Regions from separate parts of the Solibacillus isronensis genome, predicted to be linked through region 2. Evidence: riboswitches for the same ligand, from Rfam matches in the RefSeq annotation. Region 2 holds a riboswitch; the other holds the start of a gene.
What was found. Region 2 has a riboswitch for glycine ahead of gcvT (glycine cleavage system aminomethyltransferase GcvT). Riboswitches for the same ligand answer to the same signal wherever they lie in the genome.

Region 1 (6,305 bases), 730 kb from region 2:
TTATAACATGTTGGATTTGCCTAATTATCTTTTACGAACCTTATAAAGAACAAACAGCAGTATAAACCATAACGGTGTTAACAGCAGTGAAGTTCTCGTAGACTCGGAAATGGCCATAATGATTAGTAAAAACAAGAAGAAGGCCAATATTAAATAGTTGATAAATGGTGTTAAAGGTGCTTTGAAAATTGAAGATCTATGTAATTCCGGATGACGCTTTTTGTAAATAATATGCGAAATCAGAATAATGCTCCAAACCCAAATAAAACAAATCGCACTAATTGTTGTGACGATACTAAATGCATCGTCCGGCATGAAATAGCTAAGCAATGCACCAATCGATACTACAACCGCAGAAAATAACAGACCATTTTGCGGCACCGCATTTTTGTTTAATTTACCGTAAGCTTTTGGTGCTTGTTTATTACTACTTAAACTGAACAGCATACGACTCGTTGAGAACATTCCGCTATTTCCTGCAGAAGCAGCTGATGTCAGCACAACAAAGTTAATCAAACCTGCTGCAATCGGAATACCTACCAATGCGAAAACCTGAACGAATGGTGAGCTTGACGCGCTTAATGTATCCCAAGGGTTGATTGTTAAAATTACGAATAATGCTCCTACATAAAACAGCAGAATACGAACGGGAATTTTATTAATTGCAGATGGGATATTCTTTTGCGGGTTTGCCGTTTCAGCAGCTGCTACCCCTACTAATTCAACACCAACGAATGCAAAGACAACCATTTGGAACGCCATTAAAAATCCAAATGCCCCATTCGGGAATAATCCGCCATGCTCCCATAAATTTGATACAGCAACCTTGCCTGTATCTGTTTCAAAGCCAATAATCAGCAATACAATACCTATTGCGATCAACGCAACAATTGTGATGATCTTAATTAACGCAAACCAAAACTCCAGCTCTCCGAACAGTTTGACCGTCAATAAATTCAAAATAAGTAAAACTACTAAACATGCGATAGCCGGTACCCATTGCGGGATATCAAACCAGTACTGCGTGTACATGCCGACAGCGATAATATCTGCCATTGCCGTCATAATCCAGCAAAACCAGTATGTCCAGCCTGTAATATAGCCTGCCCAGTCCCCTAAGTATTCAGTGGCGAACTCAGTAAAAGATGCATAGCCGCCTTTTGATAAAAGCAATTCGCCAAGTGCACGCATGACGAAAAATAGTGCGGTTCCAACGATTAAGTATGCAAAGATAATAGAAGGTCCTGCAAGTGAGATCGCTTTACCTGACCCTAAAAACAACCCCGTTCCGATCGTTCCTCCAATCGCAATTAACTGAACGTGGCGATTTTTCAGATCGCGCTTTAATTCTTGTTGTTCCAAAACGATTCCTCCAAAGGATAAGTATTTTGTCTGTTTACACAGCGCAAAATAATAAGTACTTCATCGCGGTCCATCAAGTAAATTTTCCTGGAATAAAAACAGGGACTGATAATATGCCAGTCCCTGTGTCTAAGAATAATCGATTTCGCCTCTGCAAAATCGCGCCCAGATTTAAAAAAATCTGTGACATCTATCGAGGGCTTTTCATTAAACAATGGATGTTCATACACCCTATGTTAAAGAAAAGCGTCTCTCATTACTCTTCTGTCCTTTTGCCTGAGATTGTGAACCCTTCGGCGACGCGGATTATCGCGCTCTCTCCAGAAACTGCTCCCGTCAGTAGTTTTATCCACGACGATCAACGCTTGATATGTATGCAATTAGTTGCCTATAGGTCCCTGGCATCTTCCAGTTTCCTATAGTTCGCGTTCAATACTATTATTGTACGATAATCATACTACCAATTTTTTGACCGTCTTACAATGGACAATCGGAGCCGTTTATTATGTAAATAGCAATTTAACCTTATTCCCAACATAATGTTTTCTTCTTGCAGAAAATTCATGACCAAAAAAATATTACACCGAAAATTCGATATTTTCAGTGTAATATTCATATAGAGGAATTGGTAGCCCCTCGTATTACTGTATTCGTTTACTGCAATTTTTCCTGAACCGTTGAATCTTCTTCATATGTTGTTCGATTGATATCAATCAGCTTTCCTTTTGAGGTGTTAGTCTTTTTCATTTTGACAACATACGTATTGTCCAATGCAATTTCTGTGCAGACGATGTCTTTCTCGCTGCGAATATCTTCCGGATAGTTTAAGGTAATGACTAAAAGATCCTCATCTTTTTCGATTTTCTCAATTTCTCTTCCACAGCCATCCGAATATCCTGTGACAAACAGCACTTCCTCTGTTTCAAAATCGACAGATGGAACCGGCTCAAAACCAAAAATATCGGCCCAAGTAGTATAAAGCTTTTCATCCTGCACGATTGAAATACTCGTACCGACCTCAGGAGGTATCGAATCTAAATGAAACAGTAATTCATATTCTACTTTATTTTCATTATTTTCTTCCTGCACAGGTTCAGTTGAATCGGTTGATGTTTCGTTTTCTTTCGTATTACATGCTGCAAGGAGCAAGATCATTCCCACGACCAACATATAACTTAACCATTTCTTCATCGACAATCACCTCATCCCTTTATCCCTTTCCTAATTAGTCGTATAGAAAATCAAAAAGTTACGAAATTTCACTCATTATATTTGTTAATATTGGTTAATTTAAGCTTACGTGAGAACGTTAAATAAACTAATAATTCAGCAAGTAAGCTTTTATTATTATATGGCGTATAATGTAGTTGTTTATCCAACTATTACACCATTCTCTTGGAGGGTTTGTACAAATGAGTACACGTATTGAAAAAGACTTTTTAGGCACATTAGAAATTCCAAAGGACGTTTATTACGGCGTTCAAACAACTCGTGCATTAGAAAATTTCCCGATTACTAAAATGACAATGCACCCTGAATTAATTCGTGCATTTGCCATCGTAAAGAAAAGTTCGGCACTTGCAAATGCCGCTATCGGCAAATTGGATCCAGTAATTGCCAATGCAATTGCACAAGCATCAGATGACATTATTTCAGGACTATTACATGACCAGTTCGTTGTAGATCCAATTCAGGGCGGAGCAGGCACTTCAATGAACATGAATGCCAATGAAGTAATTGCAAACCGCGCACTGGAAATTTTAGGGGAAGAAAAAGGTACTTATTCAATCATTAGTCCTAACAGCCATGTCAATATGGCGCAGTCAACAAATGATGCATTCCCATCGGCTATTCATATTGCAACAGTTTCTACGTTAAATAATTTAATTACGGCGATGGAAATGATGCGTGATAGCTTTATCAGAAAATCAGTAGAATTCGATTCAATCGTTAAAATGGGTCGTACACATTTACAGGATGCTGTACCTGTTCGTTTAGGCCAGGAATTCGGTGCCTACGCTGCCGTTGTTTCTCGTGATATTAACCGAATCAAAAAAGCGCAGCAAACAATGCTGCAAATCAATATCGGTGCAACTGCGATCGGTACAGGCCTGAATGCAGACCCTGAATATATGAAATTGGCAGTAGAAAACATCGCGGTTTACAGTGGCTTCCCATTCATAAAAGTGGACAATTTAATCGACGGTACACAAAATACCGATACGTATGCGGAAGTTTCATCAATGTTAAAAATCGCCATGATGAATATGTCTAAAATCTGTAATGACTTACGCTTAATGGCATCAGGTCCAAAAGCAGGTTTTGCAGAAATTCGCTTACCGGAACGCCAACCAGGTTCTTCAATTATGCCAGGTAAAGTAAATCCGGTTATGCCGGAAGTCATTAACCAAATTGCTTTCCAAGTTATCGGTAACGATGTAACAATCTCGCTTGCTTCAGAGGCAGGACAATTTGAGCTGAATGTAATGGAACCAGTTTTAGTATTTAATCTGCTTCAGTCGATTGAAATTATGACAAACGGCTTCACAGTATTTACAAAATACTGCCTGGATCATATCGAAGCAAATGAAGCGCGCCTGCATGATTTTGTTGAACGTTCAATCGGTGTAATTACAGCACTGGCCCCACATTTAGGCTATGAACGTTCAAGTCAAATTGCACGTGAAGCTCTGCATAGCGGCAAATCTGTACGCGAACTTTGCTTAATGTACAACTATTTCACGCTTGAGCAGCTGGATATTATTTTAAATCCATTCGAATTAACGCAACCAGGTATTGCTGGTGAACGAGCATTTGAAAAACAACAATAAAATTTAACATGAAAGCTCCGCCGAGATATTCCCGGCGGAGCTTTTTTCTTTAAGTATAGAGCACTTCTTTTGCAAGTGAAATCGCACGCTTGCTGACTTCCAATTTGTCGCCGTCAGCATTAAGCTTCACGACACCATTTGGTTCATCAAAAATGGATTTCAGCTGTGCTTTCGGTTTGACCCCAACCATTATTGGTCCTCTTTCGGCCTCATCCGTTCGCAGCTTTTTCTGCTCTCGTGCGACTCCTTGTTCTTCTCCGATTTTCGGGAAGGCTGTAGTTTGTTGCTGTAAATTTCGGGGACGTGTCTGATTATTTAAACTTGAACTCCCTGTACCAACAGAACGAATCATAAAGATCCCCCCTTCATCTATCTTTTCTTACTTTTTCGTATATCTATATCCGCGTATATTTCGACATCCTGAAGTGCCTGATTAGCAAGCTGATCCGCTTCTCCGTTTAGTTTGCGGTCAATATATTGATATTCCGGTCGAATGCCAAGCTTCTTGAGCTTCGCATCGATTTTATCCGCCCACGTTGTCAGAACGCTATCAGTTACTGCCCATTCGCCGTTCATTTCATTAATGACGACTTGCGAATCGCCGTAAATCTTTATTTTTTGATGATGGACACCCATTTCCTCAAGCTGTTCGACCGCAAGATTCAATGCCGCATATTCCGCTTCATTGTTTGATGTTAAATACTCCGCCAGCTGATTCGTCCGCAAGCGATAGTTTTTCCCATTCTGTTTATAATAGACGACAATCCCTAAACCGGCCAGCTTTTCTTCTCTATTAAATCCGCCATCGAAATACAATTCCACTTCGGTAGGTTCTGTTTCAAGAGATTTCAAATATTTTTTCAGCTCTTTTAATGTCCATGTACTGTCATGTTCATCTGTCATCACAATATTTTTTGTGCGACCCGTATTTTCCATATCCAGCACGAGCGTGTAGGCATGCGCTGCAGGAATTGCCTCACTTCGCCATGTGATTTCCTGCTTAGACTTAGTAATGTATTGCCATTCAATCGTCAATTCCAATCGGCTCTCCCCTTCCATTTGTCGTCTGCTTCAAATCTTCTTTATAAAACCAGTTAATACACAATGTACTAACCATTATGCCAACTATAAACGGTGGTGATACAAAAAATAAAAAATACGCGCTGCCGACCGGTGCTTTCATAAAGTATCCGAATACGATTGGCTGCAGAAAACAAAAAATAAAGCTTGTTAAGTAAAGTGCCCGTTTGCTGTAATTTTTACGCATGAAGTACAGCACATAATACCAGGGAATCACGACAAAAAAATAAATCGGTAAAACATAAAAAGTAAAGGCCGCGGCAGTTCCGAATGTAATCATTTGATTCACATAAGGCAATGAAAATGCGATAAAGGCAATGACCGCCATGACATAAGGTAAAAGACCCGTTAAAATGATTTGCCAACTCTTCATCACATACCCCCTATTTTTCATCATTATACCAAACACCATTTGCCTATACAAAATTCGCTTTTGCGGGTATAGTACAGGGGGTGATAAAATGAAGATAAAATTTTATGAAAATAATGAAAAACATGTACTGGGCATTACATTGAAGGATTCAGCCTTTGCCGAGGACAATAATATGGCACTCCATGTTTGCAAAAACGAAGCTGCTATTATCAAAAACCGCCAACAGCTTGCCTCACTGCTGCAAACGGATTTATCTAAGTTTGTATGTGCCAATCAAACACATAGTGCAAACTTCTTCCGTGTGGAAAAATCTGAAATCGGTAAAGGAGCAACCGACAACGCAACTGCAGTTCCCGATACCGACGCACTGTATACGTATGAACCGAACGTCGTGATCTCAAGCTTTACCGCAGATTGTGTACCGGTCTTATTTTATAATGAAAAAACAAATGTCATCGGGGCTGTTCATTCCGGGTGGCAAGGGACGATTAAAGAAATTACATTGAAGTTACTGCAGTATTTACAACAACAAGAAAATTGCGATTTACGTGATTTGAAAGTAATGATCGGCCCTGCAATCAGTCAGGAAAAATTTGAAGTAGATGCCGATGTACAGGAAAAATTCAAAGCACTCGGCTATGCGGACGAATTTATGTACT
Region 2 (13,716 bases):
GTACCGGAGAGGGGTTCAGCTATTTACTTTGAATATTTCTACAACGATCAAAAATTAAATGAACTTACCCTACATAGCGGTGAGCCAGTAATACGAGGCGAGAAATGGGTTGCTACCCAATGGATGCGGAAAAAGCAAATCCGCGAACGTTTTTAATCCTTTTCAAAAGGATTTATATAAAATATGATAGATGTGAAGGAAGTGACTAACTATGGTGGAACTCCTATACATACAAGAAAACAAATGGGATGACAGTCATCGTCCTTGGCCGCTGCCTAATTTGCCTTGGGGGATGAAACAAACGTGGAGTGATTTATTATTCGCCCATTATCCGGTTAAATACGAGGTTTTGCGGAAGTTAGTTCCAAATGCGTTGGAACTGGATACGTACGACGGTGTGTGCTGGGTTGGGGTTGTTCCGTTTCGCATGTCTGGTGTGAGACTTCGGGGATTGCCGCCAGTTCCAGGTACCGACGAATTTCCGGAACTTAATGTGCGCACCTATGTAACGATTGACGGAAAACCGGGCGTATACTTTTTCAGTTTGGATGCGGATAATTGGCCGGCTGTAAAAGGGGCCAGGACATTTTTCCATTTACCGTATCATTACGCTAAGATGGATATTAAAAACTTTGGCGATACAGTATTGTTTGAAAGTAAAAGACGCGATCAATCAGACATTGATTTCGCAGCCCGTTATAAACCCGTTTCTGAACCGTTCCTTGCGATAAAAGGGACCTTTGAGGAATGGATTACCGAGCGTTACTGTTTCTACACATTAAATACTGCAGGTGTCCCGGTGCGCTGTGATATTTTGCACCACCCATGGATTTTACAGGAAGCAGAAGGTGAAATCACCCTTAATACAACTCTGTCCAAACAAGGGATTATTGTGGTAAACGATCAGCCGATTCTGCATTTTTCTAAAAAAATCGATGTTCGCGCATGGCCATTAGTAAGTCCTGCTACCGGCCGATTACATTTTTAAAAAGATAAGTCTTACTTTAAAAAGCAAAAACGCAACCCATATTATATGAGTTGCGTTTTCTTTATTTTATAAACCGCATTTCAGCTGTGCACCACAGTTTGTACATGTGTTGCAGCCGCCCATTTCTTCTACCGTACCTTGACGGCAAACCGGGCATGTATTGCCAACTTCCGAACCAATTGTCACATCTGTATCTGTTAACGGCTTAATTGTATCTACTAATACAACCTGACGTTTCACTTGGTCTTCTGTTTGTTTTAATTCTTCAAACTCTAATTGCTCATCTGAATTGGCTTCTTCAGCTTTTAAAGTCAGTACTTGTGTATCACGAGATCCATCGACATACACGGTACCGCCTTTAGCACCGCCGCGGTATAGACGCTCGTACACTTTTTGTACTTGCTCTACGCCATAGCCTTTAGGTGCGTTTACTGTTTTTGAAATGGATGAATCAATCCAGTTTTGAATGATACATTGAACATCTGCATGTGCTTCAGCAGAAAGCTCCATTGATGATTTGAACCAGTCCGGTAAATTATTTTCATCCACACCCGGGTTCGCATCTAAATACTCTTTTACTATCTCAGCTTTTACTTCAATAAACTTCCCTAGACGACCTGAACGGTAGTAAGTGAAGCTGAAGTAAGGTTCAAGCCCTGTTGCAACTCCGACCATTGTACCTGTAGATCCCGTAGGTGCAACCGTCAATAAATGCGAGTTACGAATACCGTTTGCCACAATATTTTCGCGAATATGCTGCGGCATTTTTTTCATGAAGCCTGTGTTAATGAATGCTTCACGTAAACGTGTTGTTTCAGCTTCTGTTTGTCCTTCAAGGAACGGGAAACTGCCGCGCTCTGTTGCCAGTTCAACCGACTCTTCATACGCTGCAACCGCAATCGTCTTGAAGATTTCATCAACTAGTGCATTGCCCTCTTCAGAACCGTACTCTTTCTCACAGTAAATCAACAAATCGGCAAGCCCCATTACACCAAGACCAACTCGGCGTTCACCTAGTGCCTGCTTTTTGTTTTCTTCCAGGAAGTACGGTGTTGCATCAATTACATTATCCTGCATACGTACGCCAACTTTTACCGTTTTGCGTAACGCATCAAAATCAACTGTTTTCGTTTCTTTGTTTGCAAACTTCGCCAAGTTAACAGCAGCCAAGTTACAAACGGAATATGGTGCGAGTGGTTGTTCTCCGCACGGATTTGTCGCAACAACTTTCTGACCGTAAGCTTTTGCATTTGTCATGTCGTTTGCGTTATCAATGAAGAAGATACCAGGTTCTGCCGCATATGTTGCGCAGACATTGATTAAATTCCAAAGTTCTTTTGCTTTGATTGTACGATACGTACGAACTGGATAACCAAGTTTCTCCCATTCGCGAACATCGCCAACTTCATGCCACTTTTCGTTGTAATCCAGCATTTGTGCCGGAGTATAGTTTTCTACATCCGGGAAGCGTAATTCGAAGTCCTGATCGTTTTCTACAGCATCCATAAACTCTTTCGTTAATGTAACCGAAATGTTTGCACCTGTCAGGAAATCCGGATTATGGACTGAATACGTTCCGCCATCGCGTAGCTTCGTTTCAGCGTCACGAATAATCGCTTCGTTAAATCCGCCGAAACCTTCAATATTTTTATAGTTCACAATACCTTGATACATCGCATCTTCCTGCTGTGTTAAAGGCTTGAATTTTAATTTTTCTTTTGCTAGACGAATAATTGATTCATCTGCTGTATTCTCGATCAGATAACGCAGAATACGCGGATTTTGCATTTTGGAAATGATAAACTCCACAATATCCGGATGCCAATCTGCCAGCATAATCATTTGAGCGCCGCGTCTCGATCCACCTTGCTCAACAAGATGTGTCAGCTTGGCAATATCATCAAGCCAGCTTACTGATCCGCTAGATTTACCGTTTACACCGCGCGCCAATGTGTTACGCGGGCGAAGTGTCGAACCGTTCGTACCAACACCACCACCACGGCTCATAATTTCCATTACTTGCTTGCGGTGATCACTGATGCCTTCACGGGAATCGGCTACAAATGGCATTACATAACAGTTGAAGAATGTTACTTCAGTTTCTGAACCTGCCCCGTAAATTACTCGTCCTGCAGGGATAAAGTTCATCGACACAAGCTCTTCGTAAAACTTTCCGAACCATTCTTTGCGCTTTTCTTCTGTTTTCTCAACTGAAGCTAAACCTGTTGCATTACGTTTTGCAATTTGCTCATAAAAAATTTCGAGCGGCTTTTCAATAATATCCAATGAGCGTTCAATAATACCCGTCTCTTGTTCTTCGCCTTCCAATACATGACGGTAATCTTCATCAATTTTAATAAGAGCGGTATTCTTTTCCGGATTAATCGAATGAATAATGCCAAGTCCACGTGCCGGGAATTTCGGATCCTGTTTCACTGTCAAAACAACAAAATCCCCTGTTTTTAATGTTTTCTTTTCCGTATCTTTAAAAGAATAACGGTCAATCATAACAAGACGTGATACACCTTTATGCGTAATATGCATGTCCGGTGTAATCGGGTGCACTTGAGGAAATTGCTCAATATCTTGATTTAACTGATTGACTTGGATGGATTGCTCTAAAACACTTGCCACCGCGTAAGCCCCCCTTTGGACGATTTAATAATTTTAAGTTTCCCTTCACGAATGTAAACTAAACACATTTTATACCATATATTGTGCTAATTTCTTAAATATCATTCTATATGTTGGGTTATATAATTACACTTAAAAAAGATTACAATAAATCTTTTTTTCAAACAAGGGGTTGATTTTTTTTTCTTTTTGTTAAATCCATCTATATCAACGTTTCGGGTATAAAAATTTTTTTACAAAAAATAAAAACACACGTTCGCAATCTATTTTTTGAAATTCCATTCATCTGTTAAATATTTATTTTCCATCAATTGTTCTACATATTGGGTTTGCTGCTCTGTTAATTCATAAGGAATTAGTTCTATGTCCAAAGCTACTTCAAACCCTTTAGAAAACGCGTCAACACATTGATCGATTGTAAATGGTGTGTCGACAAACTGATTCATCGCAACTGCTTTTTCTGGTAACTTTTTTCGCATTCTTTCTTTTGCTTCAGCTGTAGCAAAATTAAATACCGATAACAGCAGTTTTTCATTCAGATCAAGTAAAATAGCGCCATGCTGCAAAATTACACCTTTTTGACGTGTTTGCGCACTGCCGGCTACTTTTTTCCCTTCAACAACTAGCTCATACCAGCTTGGCGCATCAAAACATACCGCGCTTTTCGGTTTCTTCAGATCATCCAGTTGTTCCTTCGTCTCCGGCACACTAAAATAAGCATCCAGTCCTAAAAGGCGGAACCCTTGTAAAATTCCTTCGCTAATGACACGATATGCCTCTGTAACGGTTTCCGGCATATTTGGGTAGCTCTCTGTCACAATCACTGAATATGTAAGCTCCTGGTCATGTAAAACGGCACGTCCGCCTGTAGGTCTACGGACGAAACCTAAGTTTTGCTTTTTTACAGCTTCTAAATTAATATCTTTATGTACTTGCTGGAAATAACCGATTGATAATGTTGCAGGGTTCCACTCGTAAAAACGAATAACCGGCGGAATTTCCCCTTGGCTATGCCAATCAAGCAACGCTTCATCCAGTGCCATATTATAGGCTGGGCTGCATGGACCCGAATTTATAAAATACCATTGTTTTTTCACAATTTCTCGCCTCCACTAATTCATTTTAACAAACTCGCTCGACTAACTCTAGTTCATCTCTTATAATAGATAGTACAGATAGAAAGGGGCAATATCGCAGTGACAATTTTATATACGATACTAGTAATTTTAGTAGTAATCGTTGCTTACGTAGTAATCAACTCTATGCGCTTAAAAAAATCCGTAACAAATTTAACACAGGAGCAATTTATTGAAGGCTACCGTAAAGCACAATTAATCGATTTACGCGAACCTAAAGAATTTGAAGCGGGACACATTTTAGGTGCTCGAAACATTCCGATGACGCAACTTAATACACGTCATAAAGAAATCCGTCCGGATCTGCCTGTATACCTTTACTGCCAAAACTCTGGTCGTAGTGCACGAGCAGCGCTGACATTAAAGAAAAAAGGCTATAGCCAACTGTTCCAATTACAAGGCGGTTTCAAAACTTGGACAGGCAAAGTTAAATCGAAAAACTAATTCTAAAAGTTCTCTACATTGTAGAGGGCTTTTTAATTTTCATTCACCGGCCCTACGAATCGAAATTGTCTGATTATCAGTAGTTTCTACTATTATATAGTCACACGTAAGAAGTCTAACTTTTCTCATAGAAAAAAGGTCAGAAAACAGCTCTGACCTTTTTGTCACAATTTATGAAATTGTTACTTCTTCTTTTTTTGTATAACGTAATACAGGTGTACGTGCAGCACGTGTTTCATCTAAGCGGCTGATTACCGTAGTATGTGGTGCTTCTTGTACGATCGATGGGTTATCGATTGTTTCTTGAGCAATTTGAATCATTGCATCACAGAATGCATCCAATGTTTCTTTTGATTCTGTTTCTGTTGGCTCGATCATAATCCCCTCTTCCACGTTTAACGGGAAGTATACTGTTGGTGGATGGTAGCCAAAGTCAAGAAGGCGTTTTGCGATATCCAATGTACGAACACCTAATTTTTTCTGACGACGGCCTGATAGCACGAATTCATGCTTACAGTGACGGTCGTATGGTAAATCAAAGTGCTCTTCCAAGCGGCGCATCATATAGTTTGCATTTAATACAGCATATTCTGTTACAGCCTTTAAGCCATCTGGACCCATTGAACGGATATACGTATATGCACGGACATTAATGCCGAAGTTTCCGTAGTAAGGTTTCACACGACCGATTGATTGTGGACGTTTGTAATCGAAGTGGAATGTACCATCTTCTTTTTTCACTAATACTGGTTTAGGCAGGAATGGGATTAAATCTGCTTTTACCCCTACTGGACCTGAACCCGGACCACCGCCACCGTGTGGACCTGTAAATGTTTTGTGTAAGTTTAAGTGAACACAGTCAAAGCCCATGTCTCCAGGACGTGCTTTACTCATAACAGCGTTTAAGTTCGCGCCGTCATAATAAACTTTACCGCCGACACCGTGCACGATTTCAGCCATTTCTAAAATGTTTTCTTCGAATAAGCCTAAAGTGTTCGGGTTTGTCAGCATAAGCGCTGCTGTATCAGGACCGACAACACGGCGTAAATCTTCCAGATCAACTAAGCCGTCTTCACCAGATCTGATTGTAATTGTTTCAAAACCTGCCACTGTAGCAGAAGCCGGGTTTGTACCGTGAGCTGAGTCCGGTACGATTACTTTGTTACGGTGACCTTCACCATTTGCCTCATGGAATGCACGGATCATCATTAATGCTGTCCATTCACCATGTGCGCCTGCTGCCGGCTGTAATGTTACTTCATCCATACCCGTAATTTCCTGAAGTGATGTCTGCAGATCATATAATAATTCCATTGCACCTTGTACTGTCGACTCATCCTGTAATGGGTGAACATGGGCAAAACCAGCGTAACGTGCAACTGTTTCATTGACTTTCGGATTGTACTTCATCGTACATGAACCAAGTGGATAGAACCCTGAATCCACACCATGGTTACGTTTTGAAAGTGCTGTATAGTGACGCATAATATCTAATTCTGCAACTTCCGGCAGTTCAGCCGCTTCTTGACGTACTAACTCTTTCGGCAGAAGTTCTTCTAAATCAAAATCAGGAACATCCAATGGCTCTAAGTTGTAGCCGACACGACCTGGTTTTGTAATTTCGAAAATGAGTGTTTGGTTTTCGTTATGCATTGTAAGCCCCCATTTCTGCAACTAATTGCTCGATTTCTTCTTTTGTACGGATTTCCGTAACAGCAATGAGTGCATGATTTTCTAATTCAGGATAAACACGACCTAAGTCAAAGCCGCCGATAATACCTTTTTCGATTAATGCTTTGTTTAGCTCTGTTACATTATATTTTGTATTTACTACGATTTCGTTGAAGTGAGCGCCTTGATAAGCAACTTCAAAACCAGCTGCTTCAAATGCATTTTTAGCAAAGCGTGTCTTCACGATATTTTGTTTCGCCATTTCCTGCATACCTTGCTTTCCAAGGGCTGTCATTGCTACTGAAGAAGCTAGTGCAAGCAATGCCTGGTTTGAACAAATATTGGATGTCGCTTTGTCACGACGGATGTGCTGCTCACGAGCTTGTAATGTTAATACATAACCACGACGTCCATCTTGGTCTACAGTTTCCCCAACAAGACGGCCTGGTACTTTACGCATTAATTTATTCGTTACCGCGAAATAACCACAGTGTGGACCACCGAAGCTTTCCGCAATTCCGAATACTTGTGCATCCCCAACTGTAATATCTGCGCCTAATTTTCCTGGTGGTGTTAAAACGCCAAGAGCTAACGGGTTCGCAGATACGATAAACAATCCTTTTGCGTCATGTGTAATGTCTGCAAGCGGCTGCAGGTTTTCAACTTGACCAAAGAAGTTCGGATATTGAACGATTACGCCGGCTGTTTGGTCATCGATCAGGCCTTTTAGTGCTTCGATGTCTGTTACACCGTCTTTTGTAGGAATTGTAACGACTTCTATTGATTGTCCTGTTGCATACATTTTCACAACATCTTGATACTCCGGATGTACAGTTCCTGAAACAAGTAACTTTCCGCGACGTGTATGACCTGCAGCAAGCATACCTGCTTCTGCCAATGCCGTACCGCCATCATACATAGAAGAGTTTGCAATATCCATGCCTGTCAGTTCTGCGATCATCGTTTGGAACTCAAAAATCGCTTGAAGTTCACCTTGTGAAATTTCCGGCTGATATGGCGTGTATGCTGTATAGAACTCCGAACGTGAAATAACATGATCAACAATTACCGGTTTATAGTGGTTGTATACACCTGCACCTAAAAACGATACATTGCTTGCTGTATCTTTATTTTTTGAAGCAAGTTGTGCCAGTTCCTTCATTAAAGCGGCTTCTGACTTGGCAGGTTTAATATTGTAGCTTCCTTGGAAGCGAACTTTCTCAGGAATATCCTCGAAAAGCTCATCAATTGTCGCAACCCCGATACGGTCTAACATTTCTTGTTTATCTTGTTCCGTCATTGGTAAATAACGATGTTTCATTGTTAACCCTCTTTTCAAAAGTTTTATCCCGTATTAACGGGTAGTAAGCTTGGTTCAACTACCAATCTAGGGGATGAAGACCCCCACTGATTGAAGTTTCATTTTATTTTGCACGCTTGTAAAATGGAGTTTCTACAACAACTGCTTTTGCTCTATTTTTTCGTACTTCAATTTCTAATTCAGTTCCAACTTCTGTGAATTTTGCGTCAATTAAAGCTAAGCCGATATTGCGCTTTGTCATTGGTGACTGAGTTCCTGTAGTTACAAAACCAATCTCTTCACCATCTTTAAATACTTTATAGCCATGGCGGGGAATACCTTTATCAATCATCTCGATGCCTACAGATTTACGTGTTAGGCCATTTTCTTTTTGGTCAATTAATGCTTGCTGACCGATAAATTGCGGATCCTTTGCCAATTTCACCGCAAAGCCAATTCCCGCTTCCAATGGTGAAATCTCTTTTGAAATCTCTTGGCCATATAATGGTAAGCAAGCTTCAAAGCGAAGTGTATCACGTGCTCCTAAACCGGCCGCTACTACACCTTTGTCTTTTCCTGCTTCCAAAATTTTGTTCCATAGATCGACAATCGCTGCTGGTGTCCCGTAAATTTCAAATCCGTCTTCACCTGTATAGCCAGAGCGAGAAACTAGAACCGAATGACCGCCTACATCCACATTGTCCTGGAATTTAAAATATTTAATTGCCGTTAAATCTGTTGCTGTTAATGTTTGCAGAACTTCCTGAGATAATGGTCCTTGCAATGCGATTTGAGCATAGTCATCTGACACATTTGTCACTTTGACATCCCCTTCGACATGCTGCTGTAACCATTCAAAGTCCTTTTCAATATTCGCTGCATTAACACATAGTAAATAACGGTTATCTTCCAAACGGTATGTCAGTAAATCGTCAACAACACCGCCATCTTCATAACATAGTGCACTGTATTGTGCGCCGCCAACTGCAATTTTAGAAATATCGTTGGAAAGCATCTTTTGTAGATAAACTAGTGCATCCGGACCTTCTACGATAATTTCCCCCATATGGGATACATCAAAAAGTCCTGCACGGTTACGAACCGCATCATGCTCCTCTTTAATCGAAGAAAATTGTACCGGTAATTCCCAGCCGCCAAAATCAACTGTTTTTCCACCATACTTTGCATATTCATCAAAAAGTGGTGTGCGCTTTAGCTTTAATTCATTTGTCATGTTCATTTCCTCCTTTAGTTATGTATGTTCATTTTGCTTTGTAAGGGGAAACAACATTACACCTATCAAAGTGTAAATCTATCTTTTTATTAGAATCATCAGAATATTAAAAGCCGATTTCTCCACAAAAAAAGACAGACGAATCCCCTTTACCGAGATTCTCTGTCCTTGCACCTGAAAGTTACACCCAAATTTGATCCACTATCACAATTTGGGCTTTCCCCGTTGGTGGCTGTTCGCAACAATAGCTGATTACAGCACTCTCCAGAGTTGCGTCCAATACGAGTCTTTTTGCCTGAGAGATTCATAGCATAGCTATTTGCTCCTTCGGCGACGTGACATCACGTTCTCTCCCCGTACCATCATCCGCGTTAGATTATTTACTTCATGTTATTGCTCTTCTTAGCAATATCCTAACATTGAATATAATGCAAACGCAATCTTTTTTTAATTTTATTCAAAATACGAACATTAAGTACAATTATCCAGTAATTATTCGCCTTTAAGACGTTTCACTTGAAAGCCGATGTACTCAACAATTTGTCTTAACGTTCTCCCGGCTGTCAGTACTTGTATATGGCCAGCTAGTCGATAATTCTTTCTGCGTTGGTGATACAGATTTTCCAATTCTTGCTCCGTTGATGATTGAACAATGGGACGGTTTTTGTCATTCCGAATACGCATATAAATATCTTCAAATTTTGCATCAAGAAAAAATACAAGCCCTGTCTGGCGCATAATTCTCCTGTTTTCTTCATTTACGGCTACCCCACCGCCTGTAGCGATAATGCATGCTTCATCACGAAAGTTCTTTAAAAATTCCGTCTCGATTTTTCGGAAGTGTGCTTCGCCGTATTTCTCGAAAATTTCAGGAATTGTCATACCCTGTTGTCGTACAATTTCATGATCCATATCGTAATACGGCATTTTCAAGAAAAAACTTAAACGTCTTCCAATCGCACTTTTTCCGCACCCCATAAATCCTACTAAATAAATTTTACGCATGCTGTTCACCTTCTTCTATTACGGACTACTTAATCAATTACGCCTCTACCTATTCTTTCGTTTCTATTTTGCTACTTAAACAGAAATATTTTTAGGTCAAACAAAATCGCATTATGCGACATTTTTTCGACTTTGCAAAAAGAAGTCGAACTTTAAGGTAAATTTAGTATATTTATCGTAGCACGAACGTAAATAGATTCCAATGAATTATATACTTTTATTTGCGCAAAATATGCATTTGTATAGAAAACAGCAGCTCCGGAAACTATGAACAATAAAAATACAGCCAGCAAAAATAATGCACCCTTCTCATTTTGGAGGCAATGGTAACACGAGGTCTCTTTCTCGCTTTGTTCCATTTTTCATCACTACCCTCATATTCACATCATTTTCATCCACCGCCAACTCCCATTTCTCAACAAAAGGCAGCATAATTTCATTTCCCCCTTTATTCGACCTTTTACGCAAATGCTGTTCCGATTTATCAAAAACAAACAAACGCTCCTCGGGGTCATTTGATATTTCCAGTTGCAGCATACCAGAGCTGAGCACCCTCCCAGATGCTGAATTCATATTGTATTGATGAAGATCATAAACGAACAATTCCCAGTTCACCTCATCTTTCATCATCTCAAGCTGTTGAAGATCCCGAACCCATATAAGGATAAGCAGGCTTATTGCGGTAAAAAGTACAAACACGCTTAACTGAAACAAGCTTTCCAGTAGTGTAAAACCCCGCTCATTAAATATTTGCCTCAATTTCATACACACAGTTCCTCTTCTTTTTCATTGTTGTCATAATGGACACATACTTGGTACCCATCGTAATTCCATTGAAACTGAACCCCGTCAATGTGTTGAACTCCGGCGGATTGTCCAAATCGTTTATATTTCATCGCTCCTATAAAAGCTACTTCTGCAGCATGAGCTTGTACTTTTTGTATAGCTATTTGCTGTTTCATATTAAATGTGAGCGGAATGATTGTCGACGAAAGGAAAAATAAGATGACGACTGCTAACAGTGTTTCTACAAGAGTTAGTCCTTCCTGGCTCATTAAAAACCTCCTTTTCCAAAATCCTGGCTTTGCCGATATTCACAGAGTATTGATGGCTTGTATTCTCAAAATGATATGTTAGCCGTCCAAAGGCCTGGACATTTCCTCTCGTATTAAATAACAGCCGGTTATGCGGAGTGGATAAATACATGTCAATTGGCCGCGCTATTCGCTGGTCGTAAATAATATTAGAAGTAGTCCAATCCATTACTTGTATTCGGTAACAGTTAATAATTTCAAAGCTATGGGACGTTCCGGTCTCAATGGATAACAATTGTGTCATGCGTATTAACATCTCATTTTGATTCATTACCTGTTTTTCTGTATAATCCATTAACGGCTTTTGTGAAAGTGAGAGGATTGTTGAATTGACGACCAAAAAGATAAAGAGAACAATGAGCATTTCCATTAATGTAAAACCTTTTTCATCCGTTAACAGTAATTTTACTTTCTCTTTCATCGTTACGTTTTGCTGTTCCCCGGTCCAATGACTTTACCATCCACTATTTTAATTTCCGTATTATCCGGACATTTTAAGTCCTTTTCTACAATATACCCCTCGTCAATTAAATCCGAGACCGAAGCTGGATATTCATTTTTGTTCAGTTTATATGCTTCGACTTGTCCTTGAAGCATGAGAATATAAGCATTACAACCTTTTTCATCGATTGATGCGAAGTGTTTTGAAACGTTGGGAATTGTAACCAATATTAAAATGGAGATGATTAATAAAACAACAAGCATCTCTACTAACGTAAATCCTTTTTCATTTTTCATCTGATCCACCTCTTCTTATATAAAATCAATGACATCATACATCGGAATTAAAATACTTAAATATGCAGCAATTACGCAAATGGCAATGATCACAAATAGCAGCGGCTGAATTATCGCCAAGATTTGTTCAATTACTTTCTGAAGCTTTTCATCCAAAAGCTCGCAATATAAAATAAGTTCCCGTCCTAACAAGCCGCTCGCCTCACCGTGGGCAATAAAATGTTCAAATTTCGGATAAAAGTAGCCGACGATTTCAACTGCACGCTCCAATGAATCGCCAATAAGAATGCGTTCTTGGAGTATACCTGCAATATACGCAATGTGCTTTTGGTGATGTTGGGATTTTAAATGATCGAATGCTTTTTGGAGCGAGAAGCCGGCTAATAATAGATTGCCTAAATGGCGGGCAAATTGTCTCGTCAGAAATAGGCGCCAAAAAAGACCGATTAACGGGAGCCTAAACAGTAGATGGAGCTGCAAATCAATTCGTTTCTTACGGATTTGATAAATAAAAAGGGAGAGGACAATACCGAGAGCAATACCAACTGCAATAATATAGTCTGGCATATGGAGGAAAAACTTCGACCACTGAATGCTGGCGGACGATCCACTTTGGACGCGGGATGTAATAACTGAAGACATATTCGGCAGAAAATACGTTCGAAAGGCTAAAAACAGTATTATTAAAAATGTAAATAAAATGAGCGGATACGACATCACTTTTATTAGTTTCATTTTCGCCTGCTGTTGAAAAACGAGCTGCTTTGCGACAAGACCAATCGCTTCACTTAACTTGCCCGTCACTTCTGCCAACTCAATTGACACTAAATATTGTTTATCAAGACAAAGCAGCTGAAAAACTTGAGTTGCACTGCCACCCCCGCGCAATATATTCGAAATTTCCTGTTGGACCGGTTCATAATGTTTTACATGATAAGGCAGCAGCATTTCGATACTGTGGGCAAATGTATAGCCTTCATTTAACAGTGTGGAGATTCGTTGGAGTAATGTAGGAAGCTCAGAGGACTTTATAATAGGTTTTTTAAACAAAGTAGCTGATGTTGCATTTTTAAGGAGTGGTATATTCATAGTAATCCTCATGAAGTTTTGCGATTTGACCTGCCAATGTTTGATCAAAAGGTAATGTAAATGATTTTTCTTGGATGATGGATTCAAAGGCAAGCTGTAATTGATCATCAGTTAAAAATTCAAAAATAGCTTTATAGCCGTTATCCTCTGTTTCGATTAGACGCTGAGAAACAACAGCTCTTAGCATCTGCCGCATTTCCTCAAATGAAACCGACAAGTCATGCAGACGGTAAATACAGTTCACCGTATCCTTTGCATGTATCGTCGAAATTACGAGGTGTCCGGAAAACGCCGCTTCTATTGCGACCTTTGCTGTTTCTCTGTCCCGAATCTCTCCGAGCATAATCACTTCGGGAGAATGTCTTAAAATTGCCTTTAGACCT

Region 1: linked by a shared signal. The riboswitch ahead of M3166_RS06105 (amino acid permease) and the one ahead of gcvT (glycine cleavage system aminomethyltransferase GcvT) in region 2 are both predicted to bind glycine.

Annotation. Positions count from the first base shown of each region.
Region 1 is NZ_JAMBOC010000001.1:1,191,017-1,197,321, forward strand. Features, by position in the region: gene M3166_RS06105 (amino acid permease) at 25-1,362, opposite strand; glycine riboswitch at 1,617-1,696, opposite strand; gene M3166_RS06110 (dehydrogenase) at 2,017-2,553, opposite strand; gene aspA (aspartate ammonia-lyase) at 2,775-4,193, shown strand; gene M3166_RS06120 (DNA primase) at 4,243-4,545, opposite strand; gene M3166_RS06125 (DUF771 domain-containing protein) at 4,563-5,234, opposite strand; gene M3166_RS06130 (ATPase) at 5,218-5,646, opposite strand; gene pgeF (peptidoglycan editing factor PgeF) at 5,735-6,305, shown strand, end outside.
Region 2 is NZ_JAMBOC010000001.1:460,983-474,698, reverse strand. Features, by position in the region: gene M3166_RS02310 (2OG-Fe(II) oxygenase) at 1-156, shown strand, start outside; gene M3166_RS02305 (YqjF family protein) at 212-988, shown strand; gene M3166_RS02300 (vitamin B12-dependent ribonucleotide reductase) at 1,055-3,622, opposite strand; gene M3166_RS02295 (lipoate--protein ligase family protein) at 3,886-4,665, opposite strand; gene M3166_RS02290 (rhodanese-like domain-containing protein) at 4,819-5,202, shown strand; gene gcvPB (aminomethyl-transferring glycine dehydrogenase subunit GcvPB) at 5,374-6,855, opposite strand; gene gcvPA (aminomethyl-transferring glycine dehydrogenase subunit GcvPA) at 6,848-8,194, opposite strand; gene gcvT (glycine cleavage system aminomethyltransferase GcvT) at 8,298-9,407, opposite strand; glycine riboswitch at 9,681-9,773, opposite strand; gene M3166_RS02270 (shikimate kinase) at 9,900-10,412, opposite strand; gene comGF (competence type IV pilus minor pilin ComGF) at 10,722-11,177, opposite strand; gene M3166_RS02260 (type II secretion system protein) at 11,174-11,467, opposite strand; gene M3166_RS19465 (prepilin-type N-terminal cleavage/methylation domain-containing protein) at 11,376-11,927, opposite strand; gene comGC (competence type IV pilus major pilin ComGC) at 11,930-12,244, opposite strand; gene comGB (competence type IV pilus assembly protein ComGB) at 12,260-13,333, opposite strand; gene comGA (competence type IV pilus ATPase ComGA) at 13,314-13,716, opposite strand, start outside.